DNA from 4 places in the Sporomusa sp. 246TCP1 genome. Region 1 is predicted to be linked to each of the others. Evidence: riboswitches for the same ligand, from Rfam matches in the RefSeq annotation. Region 1 holds a riboswitch; each other region holds the start of a gene.
The links. Region 1 has a riboswitch for cobalamin ahead of AC1ECB_RS10795 (sirohydrochlorin cobaltochelatase). Riboswitches for the same ligand answer to the same signal wherever they lie in the genome.
Positions count from the first base shown of each region.

Region 2: linked by a shared signal. The riboswitch ahead of AC1ECB_RS13255 (OmpH/Skp family outer membrane protein) and the one ahead of AC1ECB_RS10795 (sirohydrochlorin cobaltochelatase) in region 1 are both predicted to bind cobalamin.
Region 3: linked by a shared signal. The riboswitch ahead of AC1ECB_RS10015 (sirohydrochlorin cobaltochelatase) and the one ahead of AC1ECB_RS10795 (sirohydrochlorin cobaltochelatase) in region 1 are both predicted to bind cobalamin.
Region 4: linked by a shared signal. The riboswitch ahead of AC1ECB_RS25655 (REP-associated tyrosine transposase) and the one ahead of AC1ECB_RS10795 (sirohydrochlorin cobaltochelatase) in region 1 are both predicted to bind cobalamin.

Region 1 covers NZ_CM170492.1:2,240,191-2,243,296, forward strand. The annotation lists cobalamin riboswitch at 248-428, opposite strand; gene AC1ECB_RS10795 (sirohydrochlorin cobaltochelatase) at 451-1,401, opposite strand; cobalamin riboswitch at 1,753-1,933, opposite strand; gene AC1ECB_RS10800 (hypothetical protein) at 2,071-2,883, opposite strand; gene AC1ECB_RS10805 (hypothetical protein) at 2,930-3,106, opposite strand, start outside.
Region 2 covers NZ_CM170492.1:2,865,362-2,868,467, forward strand. The annotation lists gene AC1ECB_RS13245 (ABC transporter ATP-binding protein) at 1-215, shown strand, start outside; gene AC1ECB_RS13250 (hypothetical protein) at 352-699, opposite strand; gene AC1ECB_RS13255 (OmpH/Skp family outer membrane protein) at 1,024-1,479, opposite strand; cobalamin riboswitch at 1,632-1,814, opposite strand; cobalamin riboswitch at 2,067-2,247, opposite strand; gene AC1ECB_RS13260 (helix-turn-helix domain-containing protein) at 2,478-2,642, shown strand; gene AC1ECB_RS13265 (hypothetical protein) at 2,958-3,106, opposite strand, start outside.
Region 3 covers NZ_CM170492.1:2,029,315-2,032,420, forward strand. The annotation lists gene AC1ECB_RS10010 (adenosylcobinamide amidohydrolase) at 1-925, opposite strand, end outside; gene AC1ECB_RS10015 (sirohydrochlorin cobaltochelatase) at 998-1,891, opposite strand; cobalamin riboswitch at 2,060-2,243, opposite strand; gene AC1ECB_RS10020 (acyl-CoA dehydratase activase) at 2,326-3,093, opposite strand; gene AC1ECB_RS10025 (2-hydroxyacyl-CoA dehydratase subunit D) at 3,105-3,106, opposite strand, start outside.
Region 4 covers NZ_CM170492.1:5,436,162-5,439,267, reverse strand. The annotation lists gene AC1ECB_RS25660 (hypothetical protein) at 1-53, shown strand, start outside; gene AC1ECB_RS25655 (REP-associated tyrosine transposase) at 523-1,290, opposite strand; cobalamin riboswitch at 1,414-1,582, opposite strand; gene AC1ECB_RS25650 (hypothetical protein) at 1,635-2,228, opposite strand; gene AC1ECB_RS25645 (methyl-accepting chemotaxis protein) at 2,556-3,106, shown strand, end outside.

The sequences.
Region 1 (3,106 bases):
TTTTATCGTCGTATAAGCAGCCTCCTTGCATAAATTCTATTATTTATGTCATAGCAGAATTGAAAAAAGAAAGGGTCAATATTGACCCGCGCCAACGGCGCAAAGTTCTTAAGGAGCGTAAAGAAAATGGACTAAAATATTAAAACTCCTGGCCGTGGAAGGTCAGGAGTAATAACCAGTAAACGAATTAAGCTAGGTACACTTTGAAAGTGCCTACTAAATCCCCTCCCCATACCTCGTGGGTAACACGGTGATTGTCAGATAGGCAGTTCTCCTGACTTCGGATCAATGCTTGCTTAAACCTTCCCAGGACGATCATCCCAGTGGTATATCTTAAGCTTGCTCCCCGTTACAGTGGCGGGACCGCGCCGTCATTTAAACGGACTTCCCTATTAAGCCTTTAAGGCACCTATCTCGGATATATTTAATTTTCCATAAAAAAATTTGTGTCTAATTAATAACCGGAATGGCCGGACGATCTTTGCTTCTTTCGGTATAAGCTCCGGTAATAGCATCTTTTACATGTTGTACATAGATATCTTGAATGCCAACATTTTCACCGAGTCCATGAATATAGGTTTCTACTTTGAATCCAGCGGCGATCAACTGTGATTTAAAGGATTCCTTATCGTCACCAGCCATATCGTTATTTGCATGATCGCCGGCAACCAACATAATTGGCATTAAAGTAACTTTTTTAATTTTATTGTCTTTTAATTCCTTAATCACATTTTCAATGGTAGGATAACCCTCTACTGTGAATACAAAAACATTTTTTAAACCCGCATCCTGAATTTTCATTTGAAGGGCTGCATAGGCTGTATTAGAAGGATTTACGCCGCCATGACCCATTAGGGCAATTGCTTCACCTTTTCCTAATTTAGGGAATTGAGTTTGCATTGCTTTAATGGCAATCAAATAATCATCCGGTTTTTCACCCTCTTGTCCGGTGTAGTACAGGACCGGGCGACCAACGGAAATTTTTTCAAAGGATTTCTTATAATTATCAACTACATGCATAAGTTTTGCATATTCATCACCAGCTTCCATATGCAGCGGTTGAATAATAATTTCTTTATAACCATCGGCTTTCAATTTATCAAGTGCCTGTTTTTCTGTATCAAAGTGCAATCCGTCACGATCAGCTAATCGTTTAATAATAATACGAGAGGTAAATGCATGGCGAACTTCATAATCAGGGAATGCAGCTTTAATTTTGTCTTCAACCGCTTCTGTTGTAATTTTACGCGTATCTGCAAAAGTAGTGCCAAAGCTTACAACTAAAATTGCTTTTTTCCCTGCTGTTGCTTCGGCAGCATAGGTTTTTTGTCCAATAATAAGGACCCCAAAACATACTGTCATCAAAAATAAGGTCATCATAATCCAAATGGTTTTTTTCAAAATTCTTCACTCCTTATTTAGTACAAATATTTAGTGGAAATTTACAGAGAACTCAATTCACCTCCATATTGAAATAATAAGTAGACTTACCTCTTGCGTATTGGTTTATTTATATCATAGCAGAATTGTAAAAAGAAAGGGTCAAAAATGACCCGCGCAAAAAAGCGCAATGTTCAAAAGGAGTGTAGAAAAGAAAAATGGCTTAAATATTAAAACTCTCAACCGTTAAAAGTTGAGAGTAATAAACAGTAGAGTAAATACAAAACTCCTGGCGTATAAACCAGGAGTGAATTAGCTCAGAACGCTAAAAGCGTTTACTGTAATCCCCTCCCCATACCTCGTGGGTAACAAACGGTGATTGTCAGATAGGCAGTTCTCCTGACTCCGGATCGTTACTTGCTTAAACCTTCCCAAGACTATCGTCCCAGTGGTATATCTTAAGCTTGCTCCCCGTTACAGTGGCGGGACCGCGCCGGCATTTAACCGGACTTCCCTATTAAGCCTTTAAGGCACCTATCTCGTACATATTTAATTTTTTATTATATGAATAGAATATCATTCTTGAAAACAGTTGTCAAGCCTTAATTAGTTATCAATCTAAAGAGCCGTATGGAAACTTTATGTTTCAATACGGCCCTTTAACGTAAACGTTATTACCGGTCATTGAAGTTAATCTACGTCTATAATCAGCCGCCCTAGTCTCTTACGTCTATGACTATGTCCCCGAAAAAAACTCTGATAGCCTCTACGGATTGGCGTATAAGTTATAATAACCTCGCCATTATCGTATCTTTCAAGGGCAAGATCAATGGTTCCGTTAGGATCGGCATTGTAGGAGCCACCACCGCCTCCAGCACATAAATTAGAACCAGCACCGCCACCACTAAATCCACCACCGCCTCCACCTCCTAGTCCACTATCACCCGCACCACCTCCACCGCCTCCAAAGCCACCGCCTCCACTTCCGCCTTTAGCACCAGCATAAATCGCAGTTCCACCCTCTGAATTACCTTGCGCACTTTGTCCGTTTGACAATATACCTGCCCCACCGGAAGCGCTGGCAGAACTCAGTCCACCATAACCACCTGTACCCCCGCTTCCAGTGTTATTTTCTCCAGCATTACCCTCTTGGGAAGTTGATGCGTTGAGTCCATTTGAATCCGTATCCGCCCCGCCACCACCACCAGCGGCAACAAGCAGGGCATTATTTTTAGTAATATCGGAATATTCTTTGCCACGCCAGACAAATGAGCCGCCACCGCCACCGCTGCCACCTGAACCATAGCCCATTCCCCCTACTAGAATTGCAAGAATTTCCCCTGGTGTTACAGTAAAATTACCCTGTACTATTGCACCAAAACCACTAAAACCAGTTGATGCTCCACCACTCGCACCAATAGCCGTAATTGTTATTGAGGTTACGTTTTGGGGCACAGTGAAACGATCCAATTCCTCTTTATAGCCAAATCTTACAGTCTCCAAAAAATATACCACCCTTCATAAGAACATTAGTCTTTTCACTATTATCTTATGAAGGGGGGTTCTTGAAGGTTTCAATCGGAAGTTTTGCGCGCAAAAAGGCTAACCTCACAGCAAAATCTGCAAGGTTAGCCTCTAAGTTATCTACACGCAAAATTTTTGATTGCCTCAGAAGAATAAAGTCGCGGGCTGCCCAGCTATGGAATTCATACTTTTCTTGCATATC
Region 2 (3,106 bases), 630 kb from region 1:
CAAAGATTCAGGCGGCCTTGGCAGAACTGATTAAAAATAAAACGGTTTTGATTATTGCCCATCGTATGAGAACCGTCGCCAATGCCGATAAGATCGTCGTTTTGTCTGATGGATATGTCTCTCAGCAAGGCAGACCTGATGATTTGCTAAAACAAGACGGCTTATATCATCACATGGTTAAAACTCAAACACAAAATATGAATTGGTCATTATAAAAGTTTGCGATAAATAGACCTTATCTTGGAGCAAGGTAAGACCATTAGTAATTACATAATCAACATCAGGCGATTTCCCCCTGGGCAATCATGTCCAAAATCCGGCCGGCAAAGGCGGCATCATCTAGCTTACCGGCTAAAAGCGGTTCAATCTGCCGCCATACCCCTTCCGGATTGATTGCCAGAGCAGCCGGGAGGCGGTAAAATGCTTGCCAAAGGCCCGGTTCTGAAAATATTCAATGATGGCTGCCGCCGCATGGGCGGTACAGGCCCCCAACTGGCCCTGCTCCGGCACCGGTGTGCTGCACCACTGGCGCAAATCCGCCTTGGCCGGCAAAGGCGCGGCCGCATCGATCCCCAGGCGTTTTATCGTTTCCTGCAGGTTGGGATGGCACTCATCATAGTCGCGCAGATCGGGCAATGGCGGCCGCCAGCCGGTGCCCACGATTTTGTTGTCAGGCAAAATGACCTGTGTATTCATCATAATCCTCCTTCTCCCTCTAAAAAATTGTGTATTCATGACAATCCTGCCTTGCTCTCTTCCTCCCTGTGAGAGACAAGCGATTCCGGCGATATCGGCAAACAGGCCCGGACAATCTGTCCAGGCCTGGTTTGCCTCTGCCTGGGCATCAGCGCGGCAAAGTTGCGTTGGTTTAGAAGAAATACTGGGCGGTCAAATAGTAGGTCCGGCCCTGTTGCGGGTAGGTGACATTATTGCCTCCTGAAACAAATTCATATCGCAGCCTGTCCGGACGTCGTTAGCACGTCCGGGCAGGACGGTTAGGCTCAGGTACACTATCGCTGCTGCTTATTGTTTTACTTTGGTTATCACATCGGCGGTGATATCTGTACCACCGTAGACCACGGTTGCTGCGTCAAAAATTGCTGTCAGTCCTTTTTCCTCAGCGACGGCCTTAATGGATGCCTCAATTTTATCTCCCACCGGCTTCATCAATTCATCTTCCCGCTGGGCTTCCTGCCGGGCCAATTTATCGCTGTAGGTTTGCTTGTCGGCTGCCGGCAGATCTTTGGCATTGGTGTCGTAGTCTTTTTGTGCCTCGTCCCGCAGGGTCTGGATACGGTTCATGAGGTCCTGTATGCCGGGGTAACTGGCGAAAACTTGTTGTCGGTTAACATAGCCAACCGTTTGCTTGCTGTTGGCCTTGGCGGCCAGCGTCTGGGTCGGCGCTAACAGTCCGAAAATGCCGGATACGAAAAATGCAATTGCGATCAGCACTGCCAGTTTGTTTTGTAATTTTTTCACTGGGTATACTCCTATCATTTTTCTTTGGCCTGTCTTCCCGCATCGTCTGCGGGCAAACAAAAAACTCCCTGACCGGGAGTGTGGTTACGCTAAGCTACCGGCATGTCCCGGCAACGTTACGTAATCCCCTCCCCATACCTCGTGGGTGAAAAACGGCGATTGTCGGACAGGCAGTTCTCCTGACTTGCGGTTCATGGCTTTGCCAAACCTTCCCAAGACCTTCATCCCAGTGGCATATCTCGGCATTGCTCCCCGTTACAGTGGCGGGACCGTGTTGGCTTTGCACCAAACTTCCCTATTAAGCCCTTGCGGGCACCTATCCCTTGCAATATTCAGTTGTTGTTTCTGTAATTGTTGCTTTTTGACACAATCCAGGATGAATTAATACCCTGGCCAGAGTATCCTCCCAGGCATTTACTGGCGCTCCCTGGCAATCAGGCAACCCGTCCTGCGTTACCAGCTACCGGCACTAGTAAACAAAAGAAGCCCCTCTGCGATAATCACTCAGAAAGGCTTCGGCGTTTATACGGCAACACTGCCGGTGTAAACTACACATCAAATCCCCTCCCTGAGCACGCGCAGGTCAAATGGTGACTGTTGTACAGGCAGTTCTCCTGACTCTGGTTCCTCGCGCCGCCAAACCTTCCCAGGACTTTCCTCCCAGTGGCATTTCTTGGCTTTGCTCCCCATTACATTGGCGGGACCGCGCCGGTCTTACACCGGCTTTTCTATGAAGCCCTTGCGGGCACCTGTACCATTACACTATGTGGTTGTCCGCTTCTTGTTATTAATTTATTTTAACACAGCAATTGCCAATTGTCACCAATTTTCGTTCTGCTTTTTCCTGTCTTTTCTGACACGTTTCCCCTATTTCTTCATGACCCACCGGCTATCCGGGCAGGCCCGCTGATGTTTATTGAGGGCGTGTTTGTTGTAACCGGTTGCATATTTTTTATTCTAGGAGTATACTATAAGAAAAGGACTGACGTGTTACTTATATACGCACGTATCGCATGCAGGCAGCAACCTCCATGCTGCTTACGAGTCAAGATAGCATCACGGTTATTGCCGGTAACGTCGGCTATGAAAATTCCAGCAAATTTGCCAGTGCCTTTAAGGCTGTAATGCATATTTCTCCCTCAGCTTACCGAAAATCGCTTTGACTAAATGGAGCTAAAACAATCTATATGGAGTATTAGTTCTATATCATCTTCTTTAAAATAGAAGTCAGTTGCAAAGCTGCAGCAGACTTCTATTTTTTGTTGAAGGGAGAATAAATTATGGAAAACTCACTGGTTGCGAGATTGTTTGAATTTGCAGGGAGTTATCGTATACTTCTTGTATTATCCTGGATTTTATCAGGGCTTAGTTCTATACTGTCGGTACTGCCCCAGGAGTTGCGGGTCAGCCCGTCCCTACCGTTCTGTTTTTCACTAAAAAGACATGCTGTTTCATGGGGGATGCCTCCTTTTTCAATACTAACCCCTTTCTTCTTTAGACAAAATACATTCCCGGTACAGTGCTTTAAGCAGATGTTTCTCATTGCTCTTGCCGAGATATACAATCGGCTTATTATATTTGCCGGCATAGTTTACCGTCCGGTAAAACAAGCTATGCCCCAAATGTT
Region 3 (3,106 bases), 210 kb from region 1:
CTTTGTCCACTTGGCGCAGCGATGCTAAAAAATGTTGTTTGTCAACTGTTCCGTATTCTTGTTGATATTGTTGATAAAGGCTGTCCTCAGTTACGCCGAAGCGGTTCATACGTCGCAGCACACTGTGCTGTTTTTGCGGGGATAAACCGCTCTGACGCAGCAAAGCATCCTTGACGGCTTGTTTGACGGTGCGACCAATCAGTTCTCCCAGTTTGGCATGTTTGCCTGCATCCTCCAAATATAGAGGTGATCCTGGGTTAGTGATCACAATCGTCTGATCTGTTCCTGAGCCGGTAGCCAATCCGGTCGAAAACCGGCTGCCGGCTACCAGTTCCTGCAAGGCTGCTGTTTTGGCCTCAGTGCAAGTCACAAGCGCTCTGGCCATAGTGCCAGCGGGAAGATCGGCATCAATAACTAACATAATATTAATAGTCCCGGCTTTATACGATGCCGGCTTTTTGCCAGGAGTAAAATACGATGCCGGATCGCCGACCCGCCCGCCGTTGCCTTCCACACCGCCGGTAGCGATGGCAGTTACGGTAAGCGACTGATAGCTTTCAGACTGTATCACAGCATTCTCCATCGATGCAGCTGTACCCATACTGGTCACTTTGCCGGGATTCAAGCCCAGCTGTCCGGCCACTTGCTGCATATATTGAGGGTAGTTTGCACCGGTTACACCAATGGCGCCTTTCATATCATGATTAAACACTGCCTTAAGATCATGCCGGATGCCACCGTTGATCACTGAAGTGCTCAATACATCCCGCGGAGCATGGAAAGCCACGATCAGACTGGTACCCTGCCGATATACCTTATCCCCGGTCGATAAGGTAGACACAGGTATTTGATCACTACCCAAACAGGGAATAGCGCCACTCCACAAAATAATAACCACCAGCAGCCCTTGTAACCACTTTTTCATTGTTTTCCTCCCTCGTACGATTACTTGCAAAATCAACGATGATTGTCAGTCAGACCGCTCTCCTGCCCCGGGTCAACAATGACTCGCATGACCCTGACTGTGGCAGTGACCCTTGCTGCAGCAATGAACATGTCCATGGTGCGGATGAGCCATGGCGGCTTTGAGATGAGCTATATAGATATCTTGAATAGCTGTATTTTCACCTAAGCCACTAAAATATACCTCAACCGCAAAGCCTGCCGCTACTAGCTGTGATTTAGCTGAATCCTCTTCCTCGCCAGCCATATCATTAGTGGCATGGTCACCGGCTACCAGCATAAATGGCATCAATGTAACCTTCTTTACCTGTTTCTGTTTGAGCTTGCTGATAATTCTGGCTAGTGACGGATATCCTTCCACCGTATAAATATACGTATTTGTAAATCCGGCATCTTCAAGCTTTAATTGAAGCACACCATAGGCGGCATTGGCCGGATGCATCCCGCCATGTCCCATAAGTACAACAGCATGTGCCGAATCCGCTGCCGACAATTGAGCTGCCAGCGCTTTTATGGCAATTTCGTAATCATCAGGATGGTTGTCCTGCCCCATGGCGTAGAGCAGCGGACGGCCTAACCGGATTTTTTCAAAAACCTTCTCATGGGTATAATGACTAACAATTCTTCGAATCTTTTCATATTCAGCCCCTGGCACAATATGCAGCGGCTGAATATATACTTCCTGAACCCCTTCAGCCTGAAGCCGCTCTAAGGCTTGTGTCTCATTAGCAATCTGAATCCCGTCACGTTCGGCCAAAATCCTGATAACAGTTCGCGAAGTAAAAGCCTGCCGCACCTCATATTCAGGAAAAGCGGCACGAATGCGGTTTTCCACGCTCTCGATATTTAGCTTCAAGGACTCTGGATAAGAAGTGCCAAAACTAACAACAATGATAGCTTTTTTTTTCGCAGCTTGTTCTTGCGTCATACATTATCTCCTCATTTCTTGTAATAGTAACTAAATAAACCCCTCTCTGAAATTCAGAAAGGGGGTTTATTTTTAATAGAGTTCGTTTTCTATGGTTATCCCTGCCTTGCTACAGCGGTTCCAAAAAGCTCTCTCCATAATCCCCTCCTCATCGCTCGTGAGTAAATAACGGTGATTGACAGACAGGCAGTTCTCCTGGCTCTGGCTCATAGTTTACCCAACCCTTCCCAAGACACAGTAGTCTCAGTGGCATACCTTGGGTTAACTCCCCATTACAGTGGCGGGACCGCGCCGGTATTTCACCGGTCTTCCCTATTAAGCCCCGTAGGGCACCTGGCTCGGCAATATTTAGTTGTTATTCGTCATATTATCATTAATACTATACCCTCTTGGCAGGTATTGTCAATAACAATTAGTAACAAGCAGAGTGAACATTACATCAAAGAACATGCCGCGCCATAGGCAACTGTGAATTGGGGATAGGATAGAACATTAACATCTCTAAAAATTTCATCTTCAATGGCGGATGCAAGTCCGCCATTATTTGCCGAACCGCCATCAAGATACAAATCGTCCTCAATTTCTTGATTTCCCAGCATACCAGCTATGCGTCTGGCAATCGATTCATGCAATCCCCTAATGATGTTCTCCTTTTTTGTCCCTTTGGCTAAAAGAGATACGATCTCGCTTTCTGCGAAAACCGCACACGTACTGTTGAGGTTGACAGAAGCATCAGCATTGTCAGCTAATGCCGCAAAATCATAGATGGGGGTGTCCAAAATACGCCCAGCCATTTCAAAAAACCTCCCGGTTCCAGCCGCACATTTATCGTTCATTTTAAAATCACTAAGTTTTCCATCTTCAGAAATTCGGATAATCTTTATATCCTGTCCACCAATATTAATCACTGTACGCGCTTTTTTACCGCTTAATAAGTATACTCCCCAAGCATTGGCGGAGACTTCATCAATGACGGTATGTGCCTGCGTTATCAGATTCTTGCCATACCCGGTGACAGACATACCTTCAATATCCTTTTTCTTTATCGCCAGATCAGTCAGGCCATCGTCAATTAATTTGAGGGCCAATGCTTCCTGTCCCGGCGCTGTTGGTACTACTTTTTTCCACAGTAGTTCTCTATCTTTAACAATTACAGTTTTTATGGCGGTGCTGCCAAGATCAAGGCCAATTTTAAATTCCATAGTTATCTCCCCT
Region 4 (3,106 bases), 2.8 Mb from region 1:
TGGCATTGCCCTGCCAGTTCATTCCTGGCGGCGGAGCAAGTCTAAAACCTTGACAGCGAAAAGTACAGAGTAAAAAAAGCCCAGAATAGCAGTCTACTATTCTGGCTTTTTTGTTAATGTGTAATCAAAGGACCTAGTCTTTTGATCTATTCCCTATTAGAGTACCATCTCCAAAAACATGGGGACAGGGACACAGTTTCTACACTAATAGTTGAATAATTAAAACATCCCCCCTGACCCCGTGTTATCCCTTCAAGCAAGGGGGTTTTACTTTTGGCATTGCCCCAAAAGTAAAAAAAGGTCTATGCCCTAAGCCTCCAAAAGCTGAAAAGCCGGGCGATATTCCTAAAATCCGTAAACTCGCTACGCTCAAACAGTACGGATTTTTTAACGGAATACCGCCCGGCTTTTCTCCTACGGAACGCTTTTTCCGGCAAAGGCCGGGAGGTTACGGGAGGTACGGGGGGTGCCGGGGCACCACCTTATGGAAGTGTCCAGGGGACGGGGTTGTCGACACCGCCCTCATGCTTTTAAAACAATGCCTCTATTAATTCCCGTGAGTCTTTCAATTTGTCGAATTGATAGGTTATGCTGCTGCTTAAGAATTCTTAAGTACGTATTTCTTGTGTGACTATCCAGCCGCTGCAAATCCATTGCAGTTTTTAAATTACATACCGTTTTTATTATTATTTTGGCTTCTTCGTCCATAATTTTCTGCCTGACCTCATTATCAATATCTAAACATTCATCTTCGCTTATTTCATTGATATATTCTATAAATTTGTCTATCATTATTTCTTTATCGTCGTTTATCATCCCAAACAGCACATTTATATTTACCAAATTTGCTTGATTTACATATTCGTGAAAGCTACTCCATTTATATTCTTCAACATGCTTTACTACTCCCGCTTTTACTGGATTTTGATGAATATATCTTAGTACGATTTGAAAGTATTGATCATCTTCTACTGGTTCACTCTTAAAACGGTCTTGAAATAAATTGCCTATTCTTTGATATTTATTATTATACCAATACACATAGCTCCCACATATCCGGCGCATTACTTGTTCTAATGGCTCTATTCCTATCTTCATCAACAAGTGTACATGATTTCCCATCAAACAGTATGCGTAAACCTCATATCCGCTTTTTTCTTTATATTGTTGTAGTACCTCAAGTAATTGGTTGCAATCTTCTTCATCTTCAAAGATTGTCTGACGGTTTATTCCTCGCACAATTATATGGTAGATTCCACTTTTACTCTTTTTTCTTGCTATTCTTGGCATTCATTCACCCCCATCTTTATCTTACTTCGGGGGAAAACATGGGGACAGGGACACCGTTTATACGTTAATAGTTGAATAATTAAAACATTTCCCCTGTCCCCGTGTTTTCTCTTCGCGAGTCTAGCGGTGATTGTCATTTAGGCAGTTCTGCCGGCTCTGGTTCATCGCTTGCCTGAACCTTCCCGGGACTTTCCTCCCAGTGGCATTTCTCAGGCTTGCTCTCCATTACAGTGGCAGTCTTACACTGGACTTCTATTAAGCCCCTCAGAGCACCTATACCGATTGGTATTAAGTTTTGCAGCCATTGACCTACTTGTTCCCAGTAGTGTTGGAGGTATTTGTTATCATTTTTTCAATTCTTCCGGTAATAATAATCCATCTCTCATATTTTTCAGAACACTTTCTGTACTGGGACGGAGACTATCCAATTTTTTCGAAATAAAAGTTTGATTATACATATATTTATTATTTTTAACATCTAAGCCTTTTATATCAGCTTGCATTTTATAATCCCTAGAAATTGAAAATCTACTTACGTATCCTCTCGCATCTATCGGATATATCAAAATAGATATTACATAATCAGAGTCAGTATCTTTCGCATATTGAAAACAATCTTCTTTTTTTATAAATGGTTTTTGATTGGAAAGAAATCTTTCGGTAAACTCTACAAACGCTGAAGATTGCTGTCCTTTCCCAAATATTTCTATATTGTATTTATGTGGATCAAACAGTTTCTCCATGTTGGCGGTTAGAGTATTCATAGTTTTAGTGTCATTACGTATGCTACGAGAAGCAAAGACGACAACTGAAATTTTTTTAGCCGCTATTTGTTCAGAAGCTAACTGAGGAGTATCAATAGTATTGGCAAAGCACATTGTCGTTAGGGAAACCAAAAACGCCAAACTGATTAAAAACAATTTACAAAGTTTGAGCAATGACTAACACCCCTAATATGTTTTCAATGTTTTTTACTACCTAAACAGTTAAATATTTGGTATATTTACAAATATTTCTCCTTCTCATATTAAAACAATACAAAACAAAAATCAACTTAAAAAATAAACTTAATATTGTACATTAAGTTTATTTTATTTTTACTTTATTCAATTTCTACTTTTTGTTTTAAAGGCTTGACTTTAATTAGCTGCTCTTTATCTTGCTCCCCTTGTCTTGTCAAAAAAGCTACTTTTTTTAAAAGGATATCCTAAAAAAATGACGAATTATCGAAACAATAACTATTAAATTGGCGAGGAGAGTTAATTATGCAACATGAGGATCAACCCGTAACCAATGAGGCCATTTTAGCTGCCTTTAAACTGGTTCTCCCATACCTAAATCAAATAGTTAGAGAAGACATGGCTGTTGGACTTACTGATTTAAAAAAATATCTCGGTTATTATCGTGCCAAAAAATTTGAACTAGACCTTCCTACAGGCAAACCTATTCAAGGAATACAAACCGTGGAAGAGTGTATCCGTACCGGTGCTAATACTTATGCGGATATCCCCCCGGAAGTCTACGGGCGTCCAATAAAAACAATTTTTACGCCGATTTATGGGATAAATAAAGAAATTATTGGAACATTAAGTTCAGGCATTGATTTTAATCATAGCCTTAATTTGATTAAAAATGTAGAGGAAATCGTTAGCGCAACCGCCCAGGCAGCTGACAGCGTTCATCAAATTGCAGGCAGTGCCAGTGAACTTGCAGCCTCCGGGCAACGTCTATTCCATTTATCCAGCGATTTGGCAGAAAAAAATAAACATTCTACAGAAATTTTGCAATTCATAAAAAATATTGCAGCGCAAACTAA